Regions from separate parts of the Micrococcoides hystricis genome, predicted to be linked through region 3. Evidence: riboswitches for the same ligand, from Rfam matches in the RefSeq annotation. Region 3 holds a riboswitch; each other region holds the start of a gene.

Region 1 (4,096 bases), on a different contig from region 3:
GCCAATGTGGGCCAAAGCAACAATTTTGCCTCTGGCTATCCTCGTCCAACGCCGAGATCTCAAGGACCACCCACAGGGTGGAGCGGAAACGAGAGGAACGGCCTATCTTTTCCTTGGCGTAAAGGAGGTGCGGCACGTCCACTTGGTCTTGCCCTTCACCGCAGTTACGGTCACTGGGACCTTGCGGTTCGGGGTCGCCCTGCTGACGTAGTACTTGATGCTGGCCGTGCCTTTAGTCGAGGCGGTGGCTGTCTTACGGTTCTTGGATGTCTTGTAGTGGGCAACCGTCGTGATCTTCGCCTTCGACGCAACGCCAGAGACCCTCACATAAGTATTGGAGTATTGACGCGGCTTGCTGTTGGACATTGTTGCCTTGCACGTCTTGGTGGCAGCTTCGGCTGGAGCGGCGTCTGCAGCGACGGATCCGGAGGCTAAGGCAAGGATGGCCAAGCCAGCAGCGAGTGTGCGACGGAACGAAACGGAAGCGATCAAGGCTGCCCCTATGAAAGAACGTGTGCGATTGGAACTGCGCTATTGAGCCAAGGAACGGCGCTAGTTAGCGCGAGAGCGGAAGCTCTCGATGCTCGTATAGTACCTGAGATTCAGGGGCTCCACGGCCATTGGGTTTCGCACAGATTTGTCCCCTAAATTCAAGCATCGATTTCGGAAGAAAGACATCGGCGAACTGCGGCACGAACACGTCTGGCCGAACCTACAGGTGGCAATCTACGATGGTCAGCCATTCGTCTTCCGGAGCCTCGGAAATGAGGCGATTTACTTGCGGCGCCCATTGCTCCCAACTGACATCCTCAGGGTCGCTCGCCCAGCCGTCCGGCCGGTCCAACGAATGCCATTGCCCGTGCTGCACTACAGCGTAGATCTCCGCGGTCGTGTCACGGTTAATCGTGATCGCGCGCTTCCGGGCTCGATTGGTGGTTCTCGTGGAGGTTCGTTTCAACCCCGCGCGCTTGTCGAATATTCTTCGAAGCATCTGTGGCTTGGGCGTTTCGTGATCTTGCGGATCAGCATCTGGACGCAACGTGAAACCGCCGGCGAATCTGCCGCCGATTTCCCACCAATCCCATTCGTACTCGCCAACCCCTGTAGCATCGTTGTCGATGCCGAATGGGGCAAGCTGCTCTTCGACGTTCTCACCGAAGACGAGGACCTTGAGATGGGCCATGATTCTGCTCCTATCTTCTACCAGACCTTTGACCGCGGCAGGCTGTCTCATCAGGCAAGGCTATGCCAAGTTACGTTGCTAGGGTCAGGCATGAAGACGATTCTGTCTGTCTTCGCTACCATCGCATTCTTGGGTATGACCGCGTGCTCAGATTCTGGGAAGCCGCCGATCAAAGATGGTCCGGAAACCATGACGCGCTTGGCCGACCATTGTAGTTGGGCTGTGTGCGGGAGCCGTGAGTGCAAGAGCCTCGATCGAGGGCCTGACCGTCACCTTCGAAGAGGACTTCACAGACCCGGATGACCCCGTCGCCAAGACCAATGACTCAGCAAAGAAGTGTTTGCGCAAGGTCTCCGAAGGAAACGTAAGTCTCGGTGAGCTGGCCATGCAGGTTGTGGACCGCTCCTTGACCAAAACATCCGCGGCTGCGGAGCCCCACGCCATCATCCTTGAGGCGATCTATTCCCGGGCAACGATAGCCGCAGCGGCCGACAAACTCGGCCACGATCCCGCACGCAGTGCGTGGGAACTCGCCGATGAACTGAGCATCCATACGGGGGCTGGCACTGAGCTCATGCAGGCTGCGGGCTAGGCGTCTGTTGCCGGATCGGCAAACTTGGGGTAGCTTTGGTCGCAAGGTCAAGAGAACTAGCTGAACGACTTTGGACGAGGCTAGTCGGCAACCGCGTCACCCGACACGGTGCCTTCCAAAGAAGACCTGGGCCCAACCAATACCGGTTGCGGTCAAGCCGGGTCAGGCACTAGGTGCCGACCTCCTTTAGACAAGGAGTTTTGTCATGTCTGCAACACACTCGAGCAATCCCAAAGCTGCGCGTCCTTTTCCACCTCAAGATGGCCCTTGCGTCTTCAACAGGGCGCACAACCTCATCGGTTGCGAAAATTATGGGAGCGGCCACACCATGCACTGGATCAAAGCGAAGTTTGCCATGCAGCGCGGGTGGATCTGGCGTGACGGCATCGTCACCGAAGTCGACGGCCAGCTTGGCAGGGTTGCCTACCTGAATGAAACAGCGCAACCACGAATCTGGTACCACTTGCCATTGGAAGAGTTCATCCAAGTGGGGGACCCGATCCGACTTGCGGAGAGTCTAGGCGGTGTGCTTATGAACGGGGCGCGAATGATCAACATCGCAATCGCGGATGGTGCCGGAGAAATCCCAGAGCCAACCGATCCGGAGGAGCTGGCCAAGTGGAAGCACCAGGCGGCACCCGTGATTACCAATCTGGCGACCGGGCAGTCCATCTCACTCGGTGCTGGCGAGTATCTGCGAGATGAGAACATCACCCGCGACGAACAAAACTAACTTAATAGAACCCCACATAGGTGGTGGCGTCAGTGTTTACCGGCGTCACCACCTATGTGTATCTACGGTGATGTTGGCCACGGTCGCTCAGGTCCTCATCAGGAATGTCGGTGCCGGCGACTACAGTGATGGGAGCATTGTTCACCCGTTTATAGCCGTGAAGGATCTCATGAAGCGCGCCCACAACCAATCCCCGCTCAAGCGAAATCAAGACTCGCCGCGGACTGCCTTGATACTCGGGATCATTGGGTTGGTTCTTGCACTCGTTCCGGGAACGGCAAGCCTAACGGGGATTGCCCTTTGCGCACTTGCGTTGTGGCTGGCATTTGCCAAGAGTATTCCCGGCCAGCGGCGGGTCCGTGCTGCCAAAGTCGTTGCCAGTATCGGTCTTGCAATGGCGGTAATCATGCTTCCAGCGACGTTAGATGCTGTGTCGGAAGAAAACCGCGAAGCAGCACTCGAATACGCCCACGGCGCTGACCCTGACCAAATCGAAACCCCTGCCGCACCGACACCGTCTTCTAGCACGCAGGAACCGAGCCCGACAGCAAGTAAGACCGCGAAACCTTCGCCAACGGCAACGGAGTCGAGCGCGGCAGTTGAGAAGCCCAAGACTAAGAGCACCCGGAAAGCCAAGTCGAGCGAGAAGCCGGCAAAAGCTAAGGCCAAGGCGGGTACGGCCTTGAGTGCCGCACATCAACTCACGGTGAAGGGACGAGCTCCCAAAACAGGATACGACCGAGCAAACTTTGGTCAGCGGTGGGCTGACATCGACCGCAACGGTTGCGATCAGCGCAATGACATCTTGCGCCGAGATCTCCAGAATGTCGTCATCAAAGCCGGCACTCAGGGGTGCGTGGTCATGTCGGGATCTTTCCTTGAGCCTTTTGCCGGAACACAGCGCTCATTCCAACGTGGACCTTCGAGCAGCCAAGAGATCCACATCGATCACGTTGTGGCCCTGTCAGACGCATGGCAAAAGGGCGCTCAACAGTGGAGCCAAGATAAACGAACCCAGTTCGGAAACGACTTCCTGAATCTGCTCGCTGTCGATGGTCGTCTGAACCAGCAAAAAGGTGACTCAGATGCTGCATCCTGGCTGCCTCCAAATAAAGCGTACCGGTGCCCTTACGTGGCCCGTCAGGTCGCCGTGAAGCAGAAGTATGGCCTGTGGGTCACTGCGGCTGAGCAAGATGCCATGGTGCGGGTCCTCTCCAGCTGCCCGAATGAGAAGCTTCCAACTAGCGCTGCCATCCCGAGAGACACCGACGCACCCGTTTCGAAGAGTGCGCCAAGATCAACACCGAAACCAACACCAGCGACTAAGAAGCCACAACCCAAACCTAAAGCGGTTCAACCTGCTCCGAAACCACAGCCACTCGTGGGCACACCACAACAGGATGGCACCGACCCACGCTTCGGCACCTGCAAAGAAGCCAACGCCGCCGGGTATGGCCCCTATGTTCAAGGCCGAGATGTTGAATACTATTGGTATCGGGACCGAGACAAGGACGGTGTCGCCTGCGAGAGGTAAGGTTTGCGCAACACCCCTTATATTTGAAATTTATAAGCGGTAGTGTGGAGTTAT
Region 2 (4,096 bases), on a different contig from region 3:
ACCTGCGCATCGGACCAGCGAGGGATGGGATGAGTAAGCTCGAGGCACTCATCAGCTCCGACGACGCTGACCAACTCGTGCAACGGCTACGGCATCGAGCAAAAACCGCCAGTCGGCAACAGGGCGAAACCCGGACGATCCGCCAACTCGAAGTCGATCTTCTCCTCGAAGCTGTCCAGAATACCGCTGAGCAGAACACCCCGAGCGCAGGCCATGACGAGCCCCCAACGCATAAGGACACAGCCGATTCAGTCATTCGCGTTGCTGAAGTGCAGTCTCCGCAGCCGTTACTGCCCGGCCTCGACACCGGCCCCCAAAGTCCCACCTTGAAGCCGCAAAACAGCAATGTTTGCAGCTGCCAGCAAGCCGGGGGACACGACCGTCCTCAATCCGGACGCAACGTGATGGTCTACCTAAACTACTCTTTCGAAGCGTGGATCCTCTCCGGCGGAACGATCGCCGACGGCCAGCTTGAATTCATGAAGAGCTACGATCCGCACCTATGGGAACAAGCCCAACGCAACCGCCAATACCACCTGAGAGCGCCTGCTTCTCGGAGCGGTTCGCACCCACCGGGCGTCAACGAATCCGGAGCCCGCGCAACCAACATCGGCACCGGCCAACAGCTCAGCCCCGAACTCAGCGCCGCCCTGTTACCGCAGGCAGCCATGATGCAGGCAATCATCACCCACCCGGCTACCGGTTACCCCATCGGCTTGGGCAAACGTGCCCGCCACCCGAATAGACGCGTCAAAGACTTATTGCTCTACCGTGACCGACATTGTCGGTTCCCCGGCTGCCACGTTCCCGGCACCGACTGCGAGGTCGACCACGTCCACGATTGGGTGCTGAGTAACACCTCAGAACTTTACGGCCTGGCATTGCTCTGCAAACAGCATCACGGCGGCAAAACGGCGCGTTGGTGGCAGGTCGAACCCAAACCAGAGTTAGGCGACGGGGTTCTAGAATTCACCTTCAACACCGGCAAGAAAATTCTCACCCATCCGCAGCAGCCACTAGACCCACGGGCGTGGGCAGACATCAGACAACAACTGGAGACCCCGCCCTTCTAAGGCCGCCGTACACACCACTTAAAGATGGAAGCCGCGAACCACCGTCCTTGGTCGTTCGCGGCTTCCGCGCAGCAACCGCCTATATCAGCGTTTCTGCAGGATCGTTTAGAGGGTGATCTCACCCAGCGGGGTATTGAAGGTCACGGACATCAGACCCGGGTGACCGGATGGGTTGACGTACTCCACCTCGAGGTCTTCAACCTTCTCATCGTCATGCAGGCCCAGCCACTCGCGGACGCGCGGACGGGAGCCGGCAATGACAATCTTGCGGATCTCGGCCTGTGGCTCGGAAGCGCGAGACGGGTGGAGTTCTTCCATCCCATCGTCCCACTGCAGCATGTACGGCACCTGCGGGTCGGCGATGAGGCCGCGGATACCGATCTGACGCCAAGTGAGTTCCTGACCATCGGGGAATTTTCGGTTACCCGGAACGGCATTGCGCTCCAAGCGTTCTTCAAAGGGGGCTAGATCGTCCACAGCGACGGCCCATCCCAGCCAGCCGCCACCCATTTCTGAGCGGGCGCGCACGGCCTGACCAAATGGAGCTTCCAGAGCTGCCGGGTGCTCAAGCACCTCGACGACTTCGAGGTACTGCGTCTTCGCCATCGGGAAAATGGCGTTACGGGTACCAAAGCGGGGGTGAATACCGCCCTTGACTCGGTCGATCCCCAGTGCTTCCGAAATTCGGGCAACCGTAGCATCGAGACCGTCAGGGCCACAAGCGTACGAAACGTGATCCAAGCGCATCATGTTCCTATGGTGTCACTCATCACACCGCGTTTCAGCTTAGGTAAGCCTAACATTACGTTTTTAGCGTCTCTCACCCGCGCCAACTTGCACAAGGGGAGTGCTCTATCTGAGAATGGAAACCAAGGTCATGAGTACCAGCGTCAAACCCCGGTTTGCTGGTCGGCAACCCTCACGCTCGCGGTGGGGTGCCCCGGGTGAAGACCTGGCAGATTCAATACACAGTGCTACACCGTTGTCAGAACCTGCAAGCGCGGGCCTTATAGATGGGGCCCTTTGGAATGCGCTATTGAGAACGCTAACCATACCGAGTTCAGGTGCGGGCCACCGGGATTTCTCCCACAGGTCCACACACTGGGGCGGTGCTTTCCGAAAGGGAGAAAATACACATGTCCGAACAGAAGTTTGAGACCCTCCAGATTCACGCTGGCATGGCCCCGGACCCAACCTACGGTGCCCGGACCCTGCCGATCTACCAGTCCAACGCTTTTGTCTTCCCTTCGGCCGATGTCGCCGCCAACCGCTTCGCGCTCTCCGAATTGGGGCAGATTTACACCCGCATCACCAACCCCACCAACGATGCGGTGGAGAACAAGATCGCCGCGCTTGAAGGCGGTGTTGGTGCGTTGCTGCTGGCTTCCGGCCAGTCCGCCACCACCCTGGCCATCCTGAACGTGGCCGGTGCCGGCGACCATATCGTTGCCGCCGCCTCCCTGTACGGTGGCACCCAAAACCTGTTCAAGCACACCCTGAAGAAGATCGGTATCGAAACCACCTTCATTCAGGACCCGGACAACTTGGATGAGTGGCGCTCAGCCATCCAGGACAACACCAAGGCTTTCTTCGGTGAATTCGTCGCCAACCCACGTTCGGATGTCTTGGACATCTCCGGGGTTGCCGGGGTAGCCCACGACTACGGTGTGCCGTTGATCGTGGACAACACGTTGACCACCCCCTACTTGGGCCGGCCCATCGAGCACGGTGCCGACATCGTCACCCACTCGGCCACCAAGTTCCTGGGCGGACACGCCACCGCAATGGGCGGTGTGATCGTCGACTCCGGTAACTTCGACTACGCCCAGTATCCGGAGCGTTTCCCCGGCTTCAATGAGCCCGATGAGTCCTACAACGGTCTGGTCTACGCCCGCGACCTCGGCGTTGGATCCGCCTTCGGAGCCAACCTGTCCTACATCTTGAAGGCACGGGTCCAGCTGCTGCGTGACTTGGGCCCGTCCATCTCCCCGCACAACGCTTTCGAAATCAACCTGGGTCTGGAAACGCTGTCCCTGCGGATGGAACGCCACGTGGAGAACGCCGCCAAGGTTGCGGCCTGGTTGGATGAGCGCGAAGACGCGAACAACATCGCCTTCGCCGGCCTGCCATCCTCGCCGTGGTACGAACGCGGTAAGCAACTGCTACCAAAGGGCGTCGGCTCCATCATTTCCTTCGAGCTCGATGGCGGCCGTGAAGCCGGTATCCGCTTCGTGGATGCGTTGAAGCTGCACTCCAATGTGGCCAATGTTGGGGATGTCCGTTCGCTGGTCATTCACCCGGCTTCCACCACGCACTCTCAGCTCACTGATCCCGAACAGCTCGCCGCCGGGGTCAACCCGTCGCTGGTGCGCCTGTCGGTCGGGCTAGAACACATTGATGACATCATTGCTGACTTGGAGCTGGGCTTCGCCGCTGCGGCGGACGGCGCCTAACCCCATCCACACGGCAGCTGAGAACGCCGAGGGAAGAAAGCTAAGGCCACCCCATGACTCTGTCGGTTGAAGATACCCGGATGATCTACCAAGACGGTCCGCAAAAGAAGGCCCGGATCGGTACCTTTGACTTCGAAACCGGTGCCCGTCTGAAGAACGTAGAAATTGCGTTCGAGACGTGGGGCACCTTGAACGAAGCCGGTACCAACGCCGTGCTGATTGTCCATGCCCTCACCGGGGACACCCACGTCACCGCGTCTCCTGAGAACCCGGCACCGGGTTGGTGGGAACAGCTCGTCGGCCCGGGCAAGCCCATCGACACTAACCACTGGTTTGTCGTCGCGCCGAACATCCTAGGCGGCTGCTACGGCTCCACCGGCCCGGCATCGCTGGATGAATACGGGCTGCCGTACGGCTCCCGATTCCCGTTCGTGACGATCCGGGATTCGGTGCGTGCGGAGGCCGCCATGGCGGATCTGCTGGGGATCAAATCGTTCAAGGCTGTCATTGGGGGCTCACTCGGGGGCGCTCGCGCTCTCGAGTGGGCGGCCACCTACCCGGATCGGGTCG
Region 3 (4,096 bases):
CCACATGTCATCGCAACGAAACTTCGGGTTCCGCACCCGTGCACTGCACGCCGGTTCGGTGCCCGACCAGATCCACGGCTCCCGTGCCGTGCCGGTCTACAACACCACCTCATTCGTGTTCAAGGACACTGATGATGCGGCGAACCTCTTTGCTTTGCAAAAGTACGGTTCGATCTACTCCCGCATTGGTAACCCAACGGTCGCTGCTTTTGAAGAACGCATCGCCTCGTTGGAGGGAGGTATCGGTGCAGTAGCCACGGCTTCCGGCATGGCTGCAGAGTTCATCACTTTCGCCGCACTGGCCCAAGCCGGGGACCACATCGTTGCTTCCGCATCCCTGTACGGTGGCACCATCACCCAACTGGACGTGACGCTGCGTCGCTTCGGTGTTGAAACAACCTTTGTAAACTCCCAAGATCCAGCTGACTTCAAGGCAGCGCTGACGCCAAAGACTAAGGCGATTTACACCGAGATCGTTGCTAACCCTGCCGGTCGGATCGCTGATCTTGAAGGCCTGTCCGCGGTGGCCAAGGAAGCTGGCATCCCATTGGTGGTGGATTCTACGCTGACGCCTCCGGCATTGATCCGCCCGTTCGAACACGGAGTGGACATCATCATTCATTCGGCGACCAAGTTTATCGGCGGCCACGGCACCACTTTGGGTGGCGTGGTTGTTGAATCCGGTCAGTTCGATTGGGGCAACGGGAACTTCCCATCCATGACCGGGCCTGTTGCTTCCTACGGCGGACTGTCGTGGTGGGGCAACTTCGGCGAATACGGTTTCCTGACGAAGCTTCGCTCTGAACAGCTGCGTGACATCGGAGCCTCGCTCTCCCCACAATCCGCCCAACAACTGATCATTGGTGTCGAAACGCTGCCGCAGCGCATGGAGAACCACGTGGTCAACGCTCAGGCTGTCGCCGAATGGTTGGAGAACGACGATCGCATTGCTTACGTGAATTACGCTGGTCTGCCTTCCCACCCAGACTACGCACGCGGCAAGGAACTGTTGCCTGATGGCATTGGTTCGGTATTTTCCTTTGGATTGGCAGCAGCTGATGGTTTGGACTCACGCGCATTGGGTGCAGCCTTCATTGAAAACCTGCAGCTAGCCTCACACCTCGCCAATATCGGTGACGTCCGCACCCTGATCCTGCACCCAGGTTCAACTACCCACCAGCAACTCACAGATGAACAGCTCGTCGACTGCGGAATCTCCCCCGACTTGGTGCGCATCTCCGTTGGATTGGAAGATTTGGACGACATTATCTGGGACCTAGATCAGGCCTTGACTGCGGCATACGAGCAAGTCCGCGCGACCACGGAACAGGTCACTGTATCGGCAGGGGTGCAATAAATGAGTTCTGAAACTACATCACAGCGTACGTGGACAGGCCCGACCGCACGGGAGCGACTGAATATTCTGCGCAGCACCAAGTCCATCGCGATTGTGGGTGCCTCCGACAAGCCGGCACGCGCTAGCTATTTTGTGGCCACCTACCTGCTGTCCTCCACTGACTACACCATCTACTTTGTAAACCCGCTCCTTGCTGAAAAGGGTGCAAAAATCTTGGGTCACAAGGTCTACGCATCGCTGGCAGATCTGCCGGAGGTTCCAGACATGGTGAACATTTTCCGTCGCGCGGAGGATACCCCGGCCATTGTGGAAGAAGCTCACAAGGTTGGCGCCAAAACCGTTTGGTTGCAGCTCGGGATCTGGAGTGAAGAAGCCGCCAAACTGGCTGAATCCTACGGATTGAAAGTCGTCATGGACCGCTGCGTAAAGATTGAGCACGCTCGCTTCCACGGCGGACTGAACCTCGCCGGCTTCAACACGGGGGTCATTTCCTCCAAACGCCAGCCATAACAAAATCATCGCCTTGTTGCTGGGGTGAACTCCGGTTAAGGATTCACCCCAGCACTCAAAACAACTGAATACGTAATTGCCCATCTAGAGCGGCCGAGAGATCTGGCTCGCTGACGCCGCAGCAACCACCCGAGACTTCGGGGGAGGTGCTCCCGCCAGGACCGATGGAAGGAACCACTGTGTCATTGACGCGCTCTCAAGTGGCCACCACCGTGAAAAAGCTTCGTGTTGCCACTTCCTCAACCCACCCACTCGCCTCAACCTCGACGATTCGTGGGCACCAAATCAGCCTCGATCAACCCGCAGTCGCTGGCGGATCAGACAGCGGCCCATCCCCCATGGAGGCTGTTCTAGCGAGTGTTTTGGGTTGCACCCAAGTCATTGTCAGCAGAACTGCTCAAGACCTGGGCATCACCGTTGGCTCGCAGCACGCCTACGCCTTGGCGCTCCAAGACGATAGGGGCCAACGCGGTGTCACCGGAGTTCAAACATACTTTGATCAGGTAGCACTGCAGATCGCCGTTTCTGTAGAAGCCGGCACCTATCCTGAATCTGCGCTCAAGGACTTTGCACAAGAAGTTCACCGGCGTTGCCCCGGCCTGAATCTCCTCGCCGATGCCAACGTCAAGCTTGATGTCGTGTGGGACTTCGCAAGTTCAGCAGATGCATCGGTTACCGAATACAGGCTCCACGAACGACTTGATTTAGAGGCCCGGGTTGAAGGACCGACAGCATCGCAGCTGCCTCACACGAGCATCAGCTTCGCGGCCGAGGAGGTTTCAGCATGACCAGCGTTGGACTATGGACCATCGGCCTTGCCGTCATTTACACCTTGGCATTAGTTGTTGGCAACCGCATCATTAATAACCCGACACGAAACGCGAATAAGGTCGGCTCGTTCTTTGTCGGTGGACGGACCTTCAAACCCTGGGTGATCGCTGCCGCAATCACCGGGTTGTTCTCCGGCTCCAGCTACATTGCCATCTTGGAGTTGTCGTATCGAACCGGGGTTTCCGCCGTGTGGTACGGAGTCGCCGAGACGGTACAAGTCCTACTGATTGCCATTTTCTTAGTGAAACCCATGCGGCAACGAGCGCTAATCACCGTTACAGGCATGATTGGGGAACGTTTCGGACGAGTCGCCCAAATCTCTTCCGGGGCAATCACCGCGATCACCTTCCCCATGTATTCGGTGGCAACAACCATCGCCTTCGCCTCCGCCTTGCATGCCTTTACCGGTCTCGACCTAGGTGTATCCGTTGCGGTGACGGCGTTGCTGCTTCTGGTTTTCCTCACCTCCGGAGGGATGCGGTCGCTGGCCTTCAACCAAATCGCCAATGTCATCATGTTCGCACTCATGACGATTGTCGGCATTTGGGCGATCGCCGTTGCTGCCAGCAACAACCCGTTAGCCGAGCTGCTTCAGGAACAAGCTGAACTCTTGACTCTGGGCAACGCTGGGACTCAGCTGATCATCGCGTGGTTCGCGACTTTCATCATCAATGTTCCGCTGGCCCAGGCCGCATTCCAACTAACAATGTCTGCCCGTTCCGCTGAGGACGGTCAGAAGGGACTCTACCAAGCTGCTGCCGTAGGCATCCCCCTCATCCTTCTAGGCGTAGTCATCGGAACACTGGCCGCCGTCCTCTCCCCTGCCGAGGGACTGCCTCTGGTCAATATTGCTCACTTTATGCAAGAGACCCTGCCGCCATGGGCTGTGGGAGTGTTCTTCGTTGGGGTCTGGGCTGCAGCGCTTGGTTGGGCAGGTCCTTGCCAGTTCTCGGGCGCCTCATCCCTAGGACGTGATGTGATCGGTGCTCTCAAAAAGGGTGCCTCTGAAGCCGACTTGGTGCGCTACACCCGGTACTCACTGATTGGCTTGACCGCGTTGATGGTCCTCTTCGGACTGGCACGCATGGAGCAGTCTGCATGGTGGAATATTCTGGCCTGGACGCTACGCAATGGCGCTACCTTTGCGCCCGTTCTTGCCGTCTTCTTCTGGCCACTTGCAACGCGCACCGCGGCAGTAGCTGCGGTCCTGACTGGCTTTAGCGCCGGTCTAGGCTGGTACGCTGCGGCCGGATTCTCCGCCACCGAGTTCTTCTTAGGGATCCATCCGGTATGGATTGGGATGAGCGCGAACTTGCTGGCTTTGGTCACTGTGACTCTTGTCCAAGCTCCGTGGCAATTGTCGACTAATGCAGGCCGAACTCGTGTTGGACGATTTTT

Evidence for each region. A riboswitch is a leader RNA that binds a small molecule or an ion and turns the genes downstream of it on or off. The one in region 3 is predicted to bind S-adenosylmethionine.
Region 1: linked by a shared signal. The riboswitch ahead of ACFFFR_RS10200 (hypothetical protein) and the one ahead of ACFFFR_RS07145 (OsmC family protein) in region 3 are both predicted to bind S-adenosylmethionine.
Region 2: linked by a shared signal. The riboswitch ahead of ACFFFR_RS06820 (O-acetylhomoserine aminocarboxypropyltransferase/cysteine synthase family protein) and the one ahead of ACFFFR_RS07145 (OsmC family protein) in region 3 are both predicted to bind S-adenosylmethionine.

Annotation. Positions count from the first base shown of each region.
Region 1 is NZ_JBHLUB010000031.1:225,738-229,833, forward strand. Features, by position in the region: gene ACFFFR_RS10185 (hypothetical protein) at 103-492, opposite strand; gene ACFFFR_RS10190 (hypothetical protein) at 713-1,183, opposite strand; gene ACFFFR_RS10195 (hypothetical protein) at 1,419-1,775, shown strand; SAM riboswitch class IV at 1,821-1,940, shown strand; gene ACFFFR_RS10200 (hypothetical protein) at 2,104-2,508, shown strand; gene ACFFFR_RS10205 (GmrSD restriction endonuclease domain-containing protein) at 2,939-4,042, shown strand; gene ACFFFR_RS10210 (SatD family protein) at 4,095-4,096, shown strand, end outside.
Region 2 is NZ_JBHLUB010000028.1:113,039-117,134, forward strand. Features, by position in the region: gene ACFFFR_RS06810 (HNH endonuclease signature motif containing protein) at 1-1,073, shown strand, start outside; gene ACFFFR_RS06815 (VOC family protein) at 1,179-1,823, opposite strand; SAM riboswitch class IV at 1,947-2,080, shown strand; gene ACFFFR_RS06820 (O-acetylhomoserine aminocarboxypropyltransferase/cysteine synthase family protein) at 2,210-3,526, shown strand; gene metX (homoserine O-acetyltransferase MetX) at 3,580-4,096, shown strand, end outside.
Region 3 is NZ_JBHLUB010000029.1:45,049-49,144, reverse strand. Features, by position in the region: gene ACFFFR_RS07155 (O-acetylhomoserine aminocarboxypropyltransferase/cysteine synthase family protein) at 5-1,357, shown strand; gene ACFFFR_RS07150 (CoA-binding protein) at 1,358-1,867, shown strand; SAM riboswitch class I at 1,945-2,038, shown strand; gene ACFFFR_RS07145 (OsmC family protein) at 2,047-2,655, shown strand; gene ACFFFR_RS07140 (sodium:solute symporter family protein) at 2,652-4,096, shown strand, end outside.